DNA from 3 places in the Rhizobium sp. SRDI943 genome. Region 1 is predicted to be linked to each of the others. Evidence: riboswitches for the same ligand, from Rfam matches in the RefSeq annotation. Region 1 holds a riboswitch; each other region holds the start of a gene.
What was found. A riboswitch is a leader RNA that binds a small molecule or an ion and turns the genes downstream of it on or off. The one in region 1 is predicted to bind FMN.
Positions count from the first base shown of each region.

Region 2: another riboswitch for FMN. It lies ahead of ribN (riboflavin transporter RibN); the one in region 1 lies ahead of AC245Y_RS14015 (6,7-dimethyl-8-ribityllumazine synthase).
Region 3: another riboswitch for FMN. It lies ahead of ribB (3,4-dihydroxy-2-butanone-4-phosphate synthase); the one in region 1 lies ahead of AC245Y_RS14015 (6,7-dimethyl-8-ribityllumazine synthase).

Region 1 is NZ_CM172787.1:2,700,985-2,706,701, reverse strand. It holds gene AC245Y_RS14030 (TMEM175 family protein) at 1-528, shown strand, start outside; gene AC245Y_RS14025 (alpha/beta fold hydrolase) at 575-1,420, shown strand; gene AC245Y_RS14020 (SDR family oxidoreductase) at 1,486-2,256, shown strand; gene AC245Y_RS14015 (6,7-dimethyl-8-ribityllumazine synthase) at 2,324-2,758, opposite strand; FMN riboswitch at 2,837-2,979, opposite strand; gene AC245Y_RS14010 (SRPBCC family protein) at 3,220-3,666, shown strand; gene AC245Y_RS14005 (GCG_CRPN prefix-to-repeats domain-containing protein) at 3,852-4,160, shown strand; gene AC245Y_RS14000 (hypothetical protein) at 4,276-4,500, opposite strand; gene AC245Y_RS13995 (adenylate/guanylate cyclase domain-containing protein) at 4,784-5,717, shown strand, end outside.
Region 2 is NZ_CM172787.1:1,338,517-1,344,233, forward strand. It holds gene clpX (ATP-dependent Clp protease ATP-binding subunit ClpX) at 1-534, shown strand, start outside; gene lon (endopeptidase La) at 936-3,353, shown strand; gene hupB (DNA-binding protein HupB) at 3,560-3,835, shown strand; FMN riboswitch at 3,958-4,112, shown strand; gene ribN (riboflavin transporter RibN) at 4,195-5,115, shown strand; gene AC245Y_RS06800 (esterase-like activity of phytase family protein) at 5,189-5,717, shown strand, end outside.
Region 3 is NZ_CM172787.1:2,296,376-2,302,092, reverse strand. It holds gene AC245Y_RS11895 (DMT family transporter) at 1-328, opposite strand, end outside; gene AC245Y_RS11890 (SDR family oxidoreductase) at 657-1,424, shown strand; gene ribB (3,4-dihydroxy-2-butanone-4-phosphate synthase) at 1,654-2,289, opposite strand; FMN riboswitch at 2,416-2,566, opposite strand; gene AC245Y_RS11880 (glucose 1-dehydrogenase) at 2,762-3,544, opposite strand; gene AC245Y_RS11875 (SDR family oxidoreductase) at 3,821-4,609, opposite strand; gene AC245Y_RS11870 (sugar ABC transporter ATP-binding protein) at 4,630-5,717, opposite strand, start outside.

The DNA of each region.
Region 1 (5,717 bases):
ATCATGGTGCTGGAGCTCAAGGCGCCCAAGGTTCCCGACATATCAGCCGTGCTTTCGCTCTGGCCGATCCTGGTCAGCTATGCGCTGAGCTACCTGTTCATCGCGATCATCTGGATCAACCATCATCACCTGCTGCGGCTGGTGCGCTTTGCCTCTACCCGGCTGATCTGGATCAACTTCGTGCACCTCTTCCTGGTGTCGCTGCTGCCGTTCACGACGGCCTGGATGGCGAGGACCGGCCTCGCGCCGATGCCGGTTGCCGTCTATGCCGCGGTCTTCGTGCTGGTCAATGCTGCCTATCTGATGTTCGAGCGCGAGATATTCGCGCAAGCCGAGGCGGGCGCCATGCCGGAACCCGCCCGCCGCCTGGCGCGCCGGCGGACGCTCATCGGCCTGGCGATCTTTGCCGTGGCGGGGCTCGTTGCTCCCTTCGTACCGCTCCTCGGCTTCTTCCTGATCTGCTGCGCCCTCGTTCTCTATCTCCAGCCGGAGATCTTCAACAGCCGCCAGCAAGGGCAGGCGGAATAACCAGACCGGAAATACCAATCAAGTTATCACAGCAAAGGAGACTGTCATGTCCACCATCAGATACCGCACCGCCGACGTCGACGGCTTCAACATCTTCTATCGCGAGGCCGGTTCGCCGGATGCTCCGAAGCTGCTCCTGCTGCACGGCTTTCCGAGCGCCGGCCACATGTTCCGCGACCTGATGCCGCTGCTCTCCGATCGCTTCCACATCGTCGCGCCCGATCTTCCGGGCTTCGGACGATCCGACCTGCCGGCACGCGGCGCCACTTTCGACGGGATCGCCACGACCATCGATCGTTTCACCGAAGTCGTCGGCTTCGATCGTTACGCCGTCTATGTGTTCGACTACGGCGCGCCGACCGGCTTCCGGCTGGCCGTGAAACATCCTGACCGGATCATGGCGATCATCTCGCAGAACGGCAACGCCTATGTCGAGGGCCTGAGCGAGGGCTGGAACCCGATCCGGGCCTATTGGGAGGATGCGTCCGAGGAGAACCGCAATGCGCTGAAGGCGATGCTGCAGCCGGAAACGACGGTCTGGCAATATACGCATGGGGTTGCCGATCCGACGACGGTTTCGCCCGACGGCTATTCGCTCGACAATTTCTATCTGGCGCGGCCCGGCGTCGAGGACATACAGCTCGACCTCTTCGGCGACTACAAGAGCAATGTCGCGCTCTATCCTGCCTTTCAGGATTATTTCCGCACCCACAAGCCGCCGTTCCTGGCCGTGTGGGGCAAGAACGATCCGTTCTTCCTGCCGCCCGGCGCCGAGGCGTTCAAGCGCGATAATCCCAATGCGGTCGTCCGCTTCCTCGACACCGGCCACTTCGCGCTGGAAACGCATGCCGCAGAGATCGCGGCTGCGATCCGCGATTTTCTGGCCCGCTGAGAGCAGAACCAGGCGCTGCCCGCCGGAAGGGGCGGGCGGTCGCCCAAGCCAACAGGAGAGACGACATGTCTGATACAGTTGCCATCATCACCGGCGCCAGCCAGGGCATCGGCCAGGCGACGGCGCTGCGCCTCGCGCGCGATTTTTCCGCGCTGGTGCTGGTCGCGCGCAACCGCGCCAATCTGGAGGAGACCGCGCAGGCGGTGAGGGCGGTCGGCGCGCAGGCCCTCGTCATCGGCGCCGACCTTGCTGAGCCGGCGGCGGCGCAGGCCGTGGTCGATCAGGCGCTCGGTGCCTTCGGCCGCATCGATGCGCTGCTCAATATCGCCGGCGCCGTGCCGCAGATCGATCTTTTCGAGATGACCGACGCGCAGTGGGAAGGTGGACTGGCGCTGAAGCTGCACGGTGCGCGGCGCCTGACGATTGCCGCCTGGCCGGCACTGAAGGAGACCAACGGCTCCGTCGTCCTGATGTCGGGCAATTCGGCGGTGTTTCCAAAGGCGCCTTATGCGGCGGTCGGCACGATCAATGCGGCGATCGTGGCGCTCGCCAAGGCCTTTGCCGATCGCGGCATCGCCGATAGCGTCCAGGTCAACAGCGTGCTGCCCGGCCCCGTCATGACCGGCCGGCGCCGTTCCTATCTCGAGCACTGGGCACCGTTGCACGGTGTGAGCGTGGAGGAGGCGACCGCGCATTTCCCCGAACAGGCAGGCATTGCCCGCTACGGCGAGCCGGAGGAAATCGCCGAACTGATGGCCTTCCTGGTGTCGCCGGGTGCCCGCTGGATGACCGGCTCGACGCTACGCATAGATGGCGGCGAGGTGAAGTCGATCTGATGTGGTCGACGGCGGGATTGCCCCGCCGTCTTCATCGCCTGTTGTTCTTCTGCTCGTCGAGCCGCTTTCACGCGGCGGGAGCAGCGCGGGTCTTGCCGATCGTCAGAGCCGCCTTTGCTGCCTCGCGTCCTTTCTCGACGAAATGCGCCCGGTAGATCTGCTTGTGGTGTTCGGTTTCCTGATACTGATGCGGCGTCAGCGACACCGACAGCACCGGCACACCGGTATCCATGCCGGCGCGCATCAGGCCATCGACGACGGCCTGGGCGACGAATTCGTGGCGGTAGATTCCGCCGTCGACGACGAAGGCGGCGGCAACGACAGCGGCATAGCGTCCGGTTGCAGCAAGATCGCGTGACAGCAGCGGCATCTCGAATGCGCCGGGAACATCGAACACGTTGACCTGCTCGGGCGGAATAAGCTGATGGAAGCCATCAAGGGCGCGGTCGACGATGTCGGCGTGCCAACTGGCTTTGACGAAGGCATAGCGGGTGGGTGTCACGGCAATCTCCTTTGGCGAACAGACACATCACCCAAGGCGATCACGAACGTTCCCGACAGCCGCAAGGGCGGCAGGAGCGCACGTTCTCTTTCATCCGGACTATGACCGTCGGCTCAGGCATCTCACCTGATCTGCTGACCCTTCCTGAGAAGGCGCTCGCGGGCTCGCAACCAAAATTGCATACCGCCGGTAGGGACTTTCACCCCGCCCTGAGAACGGCGCGAACAATAGGGGTAAGGTGGCGGGCTGGCAATAGGTTGAAATGCTTTCGCGGCCGGAGCTGGATCAGGGCTCCCCAAGCGGCGATTCCGCTCGTTCGTCGATGGCGACGGGCAATACCTCTTGCGGAGGAGGAGCCTGCGCCTACATTCTCTCGGTGAGGACATCCACGTCAGAAGCACGACAAGACAGGACGCGCTGTCTCCGCCTGGGCGGGGCCGTGACAACCATGGGAGAGAGTGATGCCAGAATCTTTCGTCGTCCACCGCGAGGCGCATATCGCGGCGCCGCCGGCCGCGGTATTCGCGCTGATGACCGATCCGGAGAAGATCCTGCGCTGGATGGGAACGGAAGCGCAGGTCGAGCCGCAGCCCGGCGGGCTCTATCTCGTCAACGTTACCGGCGCCCGCTTTGCGCGCGGCTCGTTTCGCGAGGTGGTGCCGGTTCATCGCCTTGCCTACAGTTTCGGCTGGGATGGCAGTGAAGTGGTGCCGCCGGGGTCGAGCCTGGTCGAGATCGACCTGATCGAACAGGGGAGCGGAACGCTGCTGCGGCTCACCCATAGCGGCCTGCCCAGCGCCGATCAATGCGCCGGCCATGCGGAAGGCTGGGCGCATTACCTCGGGCGCCTGACAGAAGTCGCCGCCGGGCGTGATCCGGGTCCCGACGCTTTTTACGGCCGGACATGAACAATTTTTGCGGGCGCGGGGCGTCTCTGAAGCGCTTGCCGCAGCGACAACAGCGGTCGGCGGGCGCTCAAACCGGCCGTACGGAAGCGCTGCTTTTTCTCCCGCAAACATGAACGCGCAGTTCATCTCCAGTTCAATTTAGCGGCCATAAAGTTGGGACGGCTGGATTGAAAATGGAGTTCACGATGAAGGCACTTTCTATCGCGGCTGCCTTGCTTGCCGGCAGCCTCTCGATCGGTACCGCGGAGGCAATGCCGATGGGGACAATCAATGTCCAGAGCAGTGTCACAAAGGTCGACTACGCCTGCGGTCGCGGCTGGCATCTGACGCGCTGGGGCGAATGCCGGCGAAGCTGGAGACGCCCGCCGCCGGTAGCTTTCTACGGTGGTCCGCCCCGCTGGGGCTGGGAGCGGCGTCACCGCGATTGGGATGGCCCGCGCTGGCGCCATGAGCGGCGCTGGGATCGCGACCGGCGTTGGCGGGATAATGACTAAAAGTCTCGCTCAGATGTAAATGGACGAAGGCCGGAGCGATTTTCGCCCGGCCTTTTCTCATGAAAAAGCGTCGCCGACGCTGACAGCCAGCGTTCTCCCGATCTGCCCGAGAGGGTCAGATCCTGCTGACGAGCCAGTGCTTGTCGTCGATCAATTCCTCGAGCTCGACGGGATCCTTGACGCCGAATTCGAACCATTCGACGAGTTCCTTTGCCTTGCGGCTGCTCTCTTCCGCCGTCAGCTCGACCTGATACCTTTCGCACCATCGCCGAAGGATCGACGTCAGCAGCGTCATGTCATTCCCATCCAGCGGATCTTTCGGCCAGAATATCGTGCCCATCGTACCCCTCAATCACACGATGACGAACGGCCCTATAATGGAATCAAAGTCGCGCAAGTTTAAAGTGTTTATTTTTTGTTTTCCACCGCGGCGAAGGGTTTTCGACAGGGGAGTGGACGTCCTTTGGGGCGACAGGTTGAGTCTATGGGAATGTCTTCACGGACACCCGCGGGGTGTCCTGATGGACGTGCGAACGTCGGCTTGTCGCACCCAGGGATGACCGCCAGCGGTCACCCCGAGGGATATCCTTGCGGACGTCCCGGCGAGCGTGCGATGTTAAGCCATGGATCTGCCATCTCCCCTTGCCTGGCTGGTTGACGAGGCCGGGGCCTCGCCTGGTCCCGAACGGTTTCTGGCCGAGCTCGGGCGCCGGTTGCTGGCCGATGGCCTGCCGATTTCCGGCGGCGCGCTGACACTTTCGGTGCCGCATCCGATCATCGCGCGGCGCACCTGGCTGTGGCGAGCCGAGACCGATGCTGTCATCGAGGCTTTGGCCTTTGCCGCGGCGCCGCAGAGCGAGGCTGGGCGCGAGTGGCTGGCTGGGCTCGGACCGGTATGGGAGGAGAGAATCGGGCCTTCGCAGGATAGTCCGATACTCGGCTGGGCGGGTATCGCCAACGGGGCAGGGGGCAGCGCATTCGGCCCGACCGAGGCTGGCCTGCTGCGCGAAGTCGCGCGTTTTTCCGTAGCCCCGCTCGCCGCTTTGGCGGCGCGGGAGGCGCGGGCCGCGCTGCTTGAAGCCTATCTCGGCAGGCGCAGCGCCGCTCGGGTGCAGGCCGGCGCCCTTGCCCGAGGCACCGGCGAAACCATCCGCGCAGCCCTTCTCTGCGCCGATCTGCGCGACTTCACCGCGCTCTCCGAAGTGACCGAGCCTCATGTGATGATATCAGCACTGGACGCCTGGTTCGACCGTGTCGCAGGCGCCGTGCATGCCTTCGGGGGCGAGGTGCTGAAGTTCATCGGCGACGGCGTGCTGGCGATCTTTCCTGTCACGGCTACGTCGAGCGAGGGCGACGCCGCCCGAGGGGATCGCGAGGCCTGCGAGGCAGCGCTTCGCGCAGTCGCCGCCAGCCGCGCCGGCATGGCCCATCTCGATCAGGTTCGCCAGGCGCAGGGGCTAGCGCCGCTGCCCTTCGGCGCAGCACTGCACTTCGGCGAGATCCTGTGGGGGAATATTGGTGCTGCCGACCGGCTGGACTTCACCGCTATCGGCTCCG
Region 2 (5,717 bases), 1.4 Mb from region 1:
TGCGGCGGCGCTTTTGCCGGCCTCGACAAGATCATCTCTGCCCGTGGCGAGAAGACCTCGATCGGCTTCGGCGCCTCGGTCAAGTCGCAGGATGACCGCCGCGTCGGCGAGGTCCTGCGCGAACTGGAGCCTGAAGATCTGGTCAAGTTCGGCCTCATCCCTGAGTTCATCGGCCGTCTGCCGGTTCTGGCGACGCTCGAGGACCTCGATGAGGACGCGCTGATCCAGATCCTGTCCGAGCCGAAGAATGCGCTGATCAAGCAGTATCAGCGCTTGTTCGAGATGGAAGACGTGGAACTGAACTTCCACGAGGACGCTCTTCGCGAAATCGCCCGCAAGGCGATCGTGCGCAAGACCGGCGCCCGCGGCCTTCGCTCGATCATGGAGAAGATCCTGCTCGACACGATGTTCGAACTGCCGACGCTGGAAGGCGTGCGCGAGGTCGTCATCTCCGAGGAAGTGGTGCGCGGTTCGGCCCGTCCGCTTTACATCTATGCCGATCGCCAGGAAGAAAAGGCCAACGCTTCGGCGTGAGCTTGGGCTTTCGTGTGATTATTTTGGGGGCTTGCCATTGGCAGGCCCCTTTCTATTTGAAAAACCATGCGAAGCGCTGTTAGTATTTGCCGGTGGGAACCGAAATTGCCTTTGCCGATGTTGCGGAAGGGGTCGTGCTTGGCAATGATGCAATGATCCGTAAGCCTCTTGCTGGCGTTTGCATTTTAGCCGGGTCGGAAGTGGTAAGCGCCGGTCCAGCCACGCGCTTCATAGTGTTGGCGTTCCGTTGTAATAAAGCTGTCACATCCGAGGGACGCGGGCGTTAGCGTGGCTTGAAAAGCGTAGTCAGAACCTCCACTTGTAGCAACAAGTGAGATTGCCGGCCGGTCCCAAGCGGCCGTGCAGAGAGCCCGGCAACGGGACGATGGAAAGGACATAAAATGACGAAGAAAACGTCTGTAGCGAGCAGCACCGCCTACCCTGTTCTGCCCCTGCGCGACATCGTGGTTTTCCCGCATATGATCGTGCCGCTGTTCGTCGGACGGGAAAAGTCGATCCGTGCGCTCGAAGAGGTCATGGGTTCCGACAAGCAGATCATGCTGGTAACGCAGATCAATGCTAGCGACGACGATCCGGATCCTTCCGCGATCCACAATGTCGGCACCGTGGCGAACGTGCTGCAGCTCTTGAAGCTGCCCGACGGCACCGTGAAGGTTCTGGTGGAAGGCCGCGCCCGCGCCGAGATCGACACCTATACCAGCCGCGAGGATTTCTATGAGGCGCTCGGCCATGTGCTCGAGGAGCCGCACGACGATCCGGTCGAACTGGAAGCCCTGTCGCGTTCGGTCGTCTCCGAATTCGAGAGCTATGTGAAGCTCAACAAGAAGATTTCGCCCGAAGTGGTCGGCGCCGCCAGCCAGATCGACGACTATTCCAAGCTCGCCGATACGGTTGCCTCGCATCTGTCGATCAAGATCACCGAGAAGCAGGAGATGCTGGAGACCACCAGCGTCAAGCAGCGCCTCGAAAAGGCTCTCGGCTTCATGGAAGGCGAGATCTCGGTCCTGCAGGTCGAAAAGCGCATCCGTTCGCGCGTCAAGCGCCAGATGGAAAAGACCCAGCGCGAATACTACCTCAATGAACAGATGAAGGCGATCCAGAAGGAACTCGGAGACGGCGAAGAAGGCCGCGACGAGATGAGCGAACTGGAAGAGCGCATCTCCAAGACCAAGCTGTCCAAGGAAGCCCGTGAAAAGGCCGATGCGGAGCTGAAGAAGCTGCGCCAGATGAGCCCGATGTCGGCGGAAGCCACCGTGGTGCGCAATTATCTGGACTGGCTGCTCGGCATTCCCTGGGGCAAGAAGTCGAAGATCAAGGCCGATCTCAACAATGCCGAGAAGATCCTCGAAGCCGATCACTTCGGTCTCGACAAGGTCAAGGAGCGCATCGTCGAATATCTGGCCGTGCAGGCCCGCGCCACCAAAATCAAGGGCCCGATCCTCTGCCTCGTCGGCCCTCCGGGCGTCGGCAAGACCTCGCTCGCCCAGTCGATCGCCAAGGCGACCGGCCGTGAGTATGTGCGTATGGCGCTTGGCGGCGTTCGTGACGAAGCCGAAATCCGCGGTCACCGCCGCACCTATATCGGCTCTATGCCCGGCAAGGTCATCCAGTCGATGAAGAAGGCTAAGAAGTCCAACCCGCTATTCTTGCTCGACGAAATCGACAAGCTCGGCCAGGACTATCGCGGCGATCCGTCTTCGGCTCTGCTCGAAGTGCTCGATCCGGCGCAGAACATGACCTTCATGGATCACTATCTGGAAGTCGAATACGACCTGTCGGATGTGATGTTCATCACGACGGCGAATACGCTGAACATTCCAGCGCCTCTGATGGACCGCATGGAGATCATCCGTATCGCCGGCTACACAGAGGATGAAAAGCGCGAAATCGCCAAGCGGCACCTGTTGCCGAAGGCCATCAAGGAACATGCGTTGCAGCCGGAAGAATTCTCGGTCAGTGACGACGCCCTGATGTCGATCAGCCAGCATTACACCCGCGAAGCCGGCGTCCGCAACTTCGAGCGCGAGCTGATGAAACTCGCCCGCAAGGCGGTCACCGAGATCATCAAGGGCAAGACGAAGGCCGTTCACGTGACGGCTGCCAACATCTCCGACTATCTGGGCGTCCCGCGCTTCCGCCATGGCGAAGCAGAGGGCGAGGATCAGGTTGGCGTCGTGACCGGTCTTGCCTGGACGGAAGTCGGCGGCGAGCTGCTGACCATCGAAGGTGTGATGATGCCGGGCAAGGGCCGCATGACGGTCACCGGCAATCTGAAGGAAGTCATGAAGGAATCGATCTCGGCAGCGGCCTCCTATGTCCGCTCGCGCGCTGTCGATTTCGGCATCGAGCCGCCGCGCTTCGACAAGAGCGACATCCACGTGCACGTGCCGGAAGGCGCAACCCCGAAGGATGGTCCCTCGGCTGGTGTCGCCATGGCAACCGCGATCGTCTCGATCATGACCGGCATCCCCGTGGACAGGCATGTGGCCATGACCGGTGAAATCACGCTTCGTGGCCGTGTGCTGCCGATCGGCGGTCTCAAGGAAAAGCTGCTCGCAGCGCTTCGCGGCGGCATCAAGAAGGTGCTGATTCCGGAGGAAAACGCCAAGGACCTGGCGGAGATTCCTGACAACGTGAAGAACAACATGGAGATCATCCCGGTATCCCGCATGGGCGAGGTGATCAAGCACGCGCTGATCCGGCGGCCGGAGCCAATCGAATGGGATGGCACGGTGGAAACGCCGGTCATCACATCGGTCGAAGGCCTCGATGAGACAGGCGCAACCATAGCGCATTGAGTGGCCTTTGCCACATTTATGCCCAATTGGCCCAAAACACGGAAAAAGGCTGGCGGAAACGCCAGCCTTTTTTGTGAAAACGTCATGTAGACGCTTGCTTTTCCTTGATTTGCAGGGCTTTTGGGTTTTCGGCGGGCCTGATGAAACCTATTCTGCGCCTAGCTTACTTTTGAGTCGTTTCATACCATTTAGAAAGGGGTGGAAACATGAACAAGAATGAACTCGTGTCCGCAGTAGCCGAAAAGGCAGGACTGACGAAGTCTGACGCGGCTTCCGCTGTTGACGCGGTTTTCGACGTTGTCCAGGCTGAACTCAAGAACAAGGGCGACATTCGCCTCGCGGGTTTCGGCAGCTTCACCGTTTCTCATCGTGCCGCATCGAAGGGCCGTAACCCGTCGACGGGCGCTGAAGTCGACATTCCGGCTCGCAACGTGCCGAAATTCACGCCCGGCAAGGGCCTGAAGGACGCCGTCAACGGCTGATCTGAGATTATCCGCCAGCCGGAAACGAGACCGGTTGTGTAGGATTTGAGAGGGGTTCGGCTTTGCCGGACCCCTTTTGTTTGGGCGGATCTTGCCGTCGCGGGGGCTTTGATCTACGACAGTTCTGTTCTCAGGGCGGGGTGAAACTCCCCACCGGCGGTAAGGGTTTCGGCCTGAGCCCGCGAGCGCCTTCTTTCGCGCCCATGCGGAGGAGGGGTCAGCAGATCCGGTGTGATTCCGGAGCCGACGGTTAAAGTCCGGATGGAAGAGAATGAGTGTCGGCCACGCGGAGGGCAGGGTTGCCCTGTGTCGCTTGGTCGGGGCTCATGCGTCCTGATTTATGTTGTTCCCTGTTTTGGATGAAAGACATGAATCAGACTTCTGTTGCCGTCGAGCCGTCCCGCGCCGTTGTCGGTGCCATCTGGATGGTCCTTGCCGGCATTGCCTTTTCGCTTCTCAACGTCGTCACCCAATGGCTGACGATGAAGCTTGCCTTTCCCTCGGCGTCCGCAGCCTTCTGGCAATATGGCTTCGCCTTCCTGTTTTCGCTGCCGTTCCTGAAGAGGCTCGGCCTTGCGGCGATGCGCACGCACTATCCTTGGCGTCACCTCGCGCGCGTCGCGCTTGCCGCGCTCGGCGTCGAGGCCTGGGTCGCCGGCCTTGCCACGGTGCCGATCTGGCAGGCGATCGCACTGGTGATGACCTCGCCCTTCTTCATCATTCTGGGCGCCCGGCTTTTCCTCGGGGAGCGCGTCGGCCCGGCCCGCTGGGCCGCGACGGCAGCGGGTTTCACCGGAGCGATGATCATTCTGCAGCCATGGTCTGATGGTTTTGGCTGGGCGGCTCTCTTGCCTGTGCTTTCGGCGCTGCTGTGCGGCGCCTCGTCGCTGATCACCAAGAGCCTGACAGGCATCGAACGGCCAGAGACGATCACCGTCTGGCTGCTCGTTCTGCTGACGCCGATAAATGGCGGGCTGGCGCTTGCGGCAGGCTTTGCAGTGCCGACGGGCGCAACCCTTGCCCTGTTCCTGCTGGCGGGGCTGCTGACCGCGGTAGCGCAGTATTTCCTGACGCTCGCCTATGCCGCAGCGGATGCCGCCTATGTCCAGCCGTTCGACGATCTGAAGCTGCCGTTGAACGTGCTGGCCGGTTGGCTGTTCTTCGGTTATGCGCCGGCGGGTTATCTCTGGCTGGGAGCGGCTCTCATCTTGTCTGCTTCGCTGTTCATCATGCGAAACGAGATGCGCCGGGAGCGCAAACCAGAGCCTGACATGATCTGACGCAAAATGCCGCATCTGTCATGCCTCTGTCATGCCGCTCGCGCAGAAAACTCATGTTTCGAATGTTCGACACATGGGGGATTTCATGACAATTTCATCGCGCAAGGCAGCGCTCGCTGCCGTGCTTCTCGCATCCGTCGCCTTTCCGGCCGCGGCCGAGCCGGTTTTCAACCGCATCGCTTCCTTCCCGGTCGCAGAGAACCTGCCTGTTGATAAGGACAAGCTTTCGGTGAGCTCCGCCGAGATCATCACCGCGACCGAAGACGGCAACACGCTGATCTATAGCGACAGCCCGCTCGGCGCGATCGGCTTTATCGACATTACCGATGCCAAGGCCCCGAAGGCCGGCGGCGCGCTGATGATGGACGGCGAGCCGACATCGGTCACCTGGAGCGCCGGCAAGGCACTGGTTGCCGTCAACACCTCCGAAAGCAAGACCAAGCCCTCGGGCCGTCTCGCGATCGTCGACGTGGCGACCAAGAAGATCGAAAACACCTGCGATCTCGGTGGTCAGCCGGATTCGATCGCCCTCAACAAGGACAAGACGCTAGGCACCATCGCAATCGAAAATGAACGCGACGAAGACATCAATGACGGCAAGA
Region 3 (5,717 bases), 400 kb from region 1:
TGACGACCAGCGGCAGCGACTGCAGGATCGCCGAGGCATTGGCGATCGGCATCATGCCGAGCGCGGTGATATAGGTGACGGCGGAGAGCGTCTCACAGATGATCCTGAAGATGATCATCGGCTGCAGCATGATGCGCCAGGAGCGCAGCGCGCCCATTTTCCAGGCGATCAGATAGACGAGCAGGCTGGTGAAGAGGCCGCGCAGGAACATGATCTCGCCGGCGTTCATATAGGCGATCACCGATTTGGATAGAGCGTCGCTTGCGGAAAAGCCGGCCATCGCCATGCTCATATAGATGGCGCCCTCAGTATTGCGTGACCGCGGCATGAAGAGATTCCCGTTACCTGTGCGCTCCTTTTAATCGCGAAGACGCATGAAGGGAATCGGATGAATGCCACACCAGGCATAAATCGATGATGCGGTGCACAACGGCACTGACCTCAATGCAGGCGTGTGGATGAAGGTCTCGGCAAATCTCGGTTTTATAAGGCGAATTCCGATGTTTCCGACGCCGTGATCAAGGCGTCGATGAGGACGCGCCGTCGCGCTGCCGGTTCGGCCATAGGCGTTTTTCTCGTCCTGCGCGGGAAACGGGTGGCTGCATCGCATGATGTTTGAGCATGTCAAATCTGGCAACAAACCAGGAGAGACCGATATGACACTTCTCAACGACAAGATCGCCATCATCACCGGCGCAAGCTCAGGCATCGGCCGCGCAGCGGCGAAACTCTTTGCACGGCAAGGTGCCAAGCTCGTGGTCACCGGCCGGCGACAAGACGCGCTCGACGCCGTCATCGCGGAAATTGAGGCGGAGGGTGGGCAGGCCGTCGCCATATCAGGCGATGTCAGGGACGAGGCGCTCCAGGAAAGGCTTGTCGAAACGGCAGTCTCGCGTTTCGGCCGGCTCGACATCGCCTTCAACAATGCCGGCATCATCGGTGAGATGGGGCCGGTCGCCGGGCTGTCGGTGGAGGGCTGGCGCGAGACGATCGAGACCAATCTCACCGCCGCCTTCCTCGGCGCCAAACACCAGTCGGCGGCGATGGGGAAAGGCGGCGGATCGCTGATCTTCACCTCGACCTTTGTCGGCCACACCGTCGGCATGCCTGGCATGGCCGCCTATGCGGCGAGCAAGGCGGGGCTGATCGGCTTCGTGCAGGTGCTCGCCGCCGAACTCGGAGCGCAGAAGATCCGCGTCAACGCGCTGCTTCCCGGCGGCACCGACACGCCCGCCAGTATCACCAACGCGCCTGATGCCACGCCGGAGGTGCTCGCCTTCGTGGAGGGGCTGCATGCGCTGAAACGCATGGCGCAACCCGACGAGATCGCCAATGCGGCGCTTTTCCTCGCCTCCGACATGTCGAGCTTCGTGACCGGCACGGCGATGCTGGCAGATGGTGGGGTTTCGATCAGCCGAACATAGGGGCAGGAAATAGGGTGTGCTGTGGCAACCAGCCGTGCGCGTCTGGGACCCAGCCACCCGCCCTCGTCCTTCGAGGCTGCGGCCTGCGGCCTGCGTGCCTCAGGATGAGGGCTGGTCCGTGTGCCATGCCGCTGCGCTTCCCGTTGAACCAGGTCGCAACCTCTCTCCAGCCTCATCCTGAGGTGCCCCGCAGGGGCCTCGAAGGACGGGGCTGGCCGCTTTGCGCAGATCAGGCGACTTCGCGTATGTCTTTTGCCGCCTGGCGGTCGAGATAGGCGACCAGGTCCTCGATGGTGACGAGGGGGAGGTTGTGGCGTTCGGCGAAGAGCGTGAGTTCGGGCAGGCGGGACATGGTTCCGTCGTCGTTGGCGACTTCGCAGATGACGCCGGCGGGGATCCGTCCGGCGAGGCGGGCGAGATCGACGGCGGCTTCGGTGTGGCCGGGGCGGCCGAGCACGCCGCGGGGGTTGGAGCGCAGCGGGAAGATATGGCCGGGGCGGGCGAATTCGGCGGGCTTTGCGCGATCGTCGACCAGGGCGCGGACGGTGGCGGCGCGGTCGGCAGCCGAGATACCGGTCGTCGTGCCCTTGAGATAATCGACCGAGACCGTGAAGGCGGTTTTGTGCGATTCCGTGTTGTTGGGCACCATGAGCGGAATATCGAGCGCATCGAGACGCTCGCCTTCCATGGCGATGCAGACGAGTCCACGGGCGTGGGTCATCATGAAGGCGATTGCCTCAGGGGTGACGGCATCGGCCGCGACCACGATATCACCTTCATTTTCCCGGTTCTGGTCGTCGACGACGACGACCATCTTGCCGCTGGCAATGGCTGATATGGCATCTTCGATTGTTGCGATAGTCATGCTGTCTGGCCTTTCAAGGGTTATGTCAGCTGACTGACATGGTCTGCTCGGCTCAGTCCGTGAGCGAGCCTTCTGCCCTTGGGCGAACAAACGTCGGCCGACTCCGGGATGGAGTGCGACTGCCCGTGTTGTCCTCTTCCATCCGGACTATACCGTCGGCTCCGGCATCTCACCGGATCTGCTGACCTTCCGACAGGAGGTGCCGGAAGCGCTCGCGGGCTCCAGGATTGCTCCTGATACCGCCGGTGGGGAATTACACCCCGCCCTGAGAACACTTCAAAGATAGGATCAAAAACAGGCGGATGGCAAGGTCACTCGACCAGGCAAAAATGCAAAGCTGCCCTGACGCCGATGGACACACTGTTCACACGGAGGCGACGACCGTGTCGCCTTCCGCACTTCGCTGGTGGTTTGCTCTTTGTTCGATGCATGTCGTTGTCCCAAAACCGCTACGCAATTTTGGGCGCCTGCATCAGGACATGATCAGGCCGCCGTCGACATTGATCGTCTGGCCGGTGATATAGGCGGCGTCATCGCTGGCGAGGAAGGTCACCAGGCCTGCGACATCTTCCCCAGAGCCGGCCCGTTTCATCGGGATGCCCTCGACCCATTCCTTCATCAGCTCGCCGGGGGCGTAGTTGCCGAGCAGCTTGCCCCAGGCCTGGTCGTTATAGGCCCACATGTCGGTCTCGATGATGCCGGGGCAGAAGGCGTTGACGGTGATCTTCTCGGTCGCGACTTCCTTGGCCAGGCTCTGGGTGATGCCGACGACCCCCATTTTCGAGGCGGCATAATGCGGGGTGTAGATGAAGCCGTCGCGCGCCTGGCCGGAAGCGGTGTTGATGATGCGGCCGCCGCGCTTGTGCTTGCGCATTCGTGATATTGCCTCCTGGGCGCAGAGGAAGACGCCCTTGGTGTTGACGGCCATGACCTTGTCCCACTCGTTTTCGGTCAGGTCCTCGACGCGGGCGATGGTGATGACGCCAGCATTCTGGATCGAAACGTCGACCGAGCCGAATTCCTTCTCGGCGGCATCGTAGAGGGCGGTGACGCTTGCCTTGTCGGTGACATCGCCGATGAAGGAGATCGCCTTGCCGCCTTCGGCCCGGATCTGTTCGGCGACGCCGTGGACCAGGTCCTCATTGGCCGAGACGACGAGATTGGCGCCTTCTTTCGCGAAGCGTTTGGCGATCGCCGCTCCGATGCCGCGGCTACCCCCGGTAATGACGACAGTCTTCTGCTCAAAGCGTTTCATGCTCTTTCCTTGTCCGTCGATAAACAGCAAATCTGGGTGCGACCTACCATGCGATCATTATTGGAGATCAAACGGTTGTCGCGAATTCAGGCAGTCTAGAGCGCCGATGACGATCCGAGCCCTCGGTCCGTTCGACAACCCGTTCGATCAGCGTGAAGGGCGGGCAAGACGGCGATATCGCACGCCGTCTTGCCCGTTGGTCCCTTCAGCGCCTCGATCTCAGCCAGGGAGGAAGCGAGATCGGTCACTTTCCAGCAGCGGCAATGAGCTTTCTCATCACCAGCAGCAGAAACCGCCGTCGACGAGAAGATCGACGCCGGTCACGAAACTTGCTGCATTCGACAGCAGAAACACCGCCGGGCCTACCATCTCGTCCACCGCTGCCATGCGCTGCATCGGCGTCTGCTCTTCGAAGAGCTTGGTCTGGTGGACCATCTCCGGACGGGTGTTCATGGGCGTTGCCGTGTATCCGGGGGAGATGGTGTTGACGCGAATGCCGCGGTCGACCCATTCCATCGCCATGGACTTCGACATATGGATGACGCCCGCCTTGGAGGCGTTATAGTGCGCTTGGCTCAGCCCGCGATTTACGATCACGCCGGACATGGAAGCGATGTTGACGATGGAGCCGCGTCCATTCTTGAGCATGGCGCGGGCCTCGGCCTGGCAGGAAAGAAAGACACCTTTCAGGTTGATATCCATCAACGTCTGATATTGGTCCTCCGCCATCTCTTCCGCGGCGTTCGCGTTAGCGATGCCTGCCGCGTTGACTGCAAGCGTCAGCGTGCCGAGATCGGCTTCGGTCCGTGCTATTGCCTCTCCAAGGGAAGATTTGCTGGTGACATCCGCCGCGATCTGGATCGAGCGGCGGCCGGCGGCGCGAATATGTTCAGCCGTCTTGGCCAGCCCGTCGTCGGTTCGGCGGTCGAGCAGCGCCACGTCGGCGCCGCATTGCGCAAGGCCGATGGCAATGCGCTGCCCAATGCCGCTCCCGGCTCCTGTAACGATGGCAACCTGGCCGCTGAGATCGAAAAGCTTCGGGGCGTTCAGAGTGATGTCGGACACCGCTCTTCCTTTCTGTCTGTTTAGATGGTGGCTAGCTCCATGACCGAAACGTCATTTGCCTGGTCACGATTGAGAATGCCTGCCTGTTTGCCTTGCGCAAGCACGAGAATGCGATTGGAGACTCCGAGAACTTCCTCGAGGTCCGAGCTTACGACGATGACCGCCACGCCCCGTTTGGCAAGATTGACGATGATGTCGTAGATACCGGCTCGGGCGCCGACGTCGATGCCTCTCGTCGGTTCGTCGAGCACGACGACCTTAGGATCGCGCATCAGCCATTTCGCGATGACCACCTTCTGCTGGTTGCCGCCGGACAGGTCCGAGGCATATTGCTCCGCACGGCCCTTCACGCCGAACTTGGCCACTGCCTTCTCCGCAAACGAGCGCTTGACGCTCGGCGTAATCCAACGCCCGCCCAGCTTGTCGAGATTGGCGTAGATAATGTTCTCGCCGATCCGGTGCCCGACAACGAGGCCTTGCTCCTTGCGGTCTTCCGGAACCATCACGATGCCCTTGGCGATCGCGTCCGCCGGATCGCGCAGCCTGAGTTCTTCGCCTTCCAGCTTGATCGAACCTGCACTGATTGGGTCCGCGCCCGAAATGGCGCGGACAAGTTCCGTGCGGCCGGCGCCGACCAGTCCGGCGATTCCGAGAATTTCCCCGGCGCGCACATCGAAGGTAACGTCGCGGAATGAGTTGTCCGGCGAGCACAGCCCCGACACCTGGAGTACTGGATGCTCTGTCGGAACCGGCAGGGCAGGGAACAAGCGGTCAAGCGGGCGTCCGACCATGCTCTCGACGATCGTTCGCACCGGTGTCGCGCTGTCGGAGAATTCCTGCACGCGCTCGCCATCGCGAAGAACGACGATCCGATCGGTTATTCGCTTGATCTCTTCCATGCGGTGGGAAATGTAGACGATGCCGACACCTTCTGAGCGAAGCTTCCGAACCTGTTCGAAAAGAGCTTCCGTCTCCGCGCCGCCAAGGGCGGCCGTCGGCTCATCGAGGATCAGGAGCTTTGCATTGAGAGCCAGCGCCTTGGCGATCTCGATGAGTTGCTGATTTGCCGTGGAAAGGCCGGCGACCGTCCGCGTTGCAGGGATGTGAA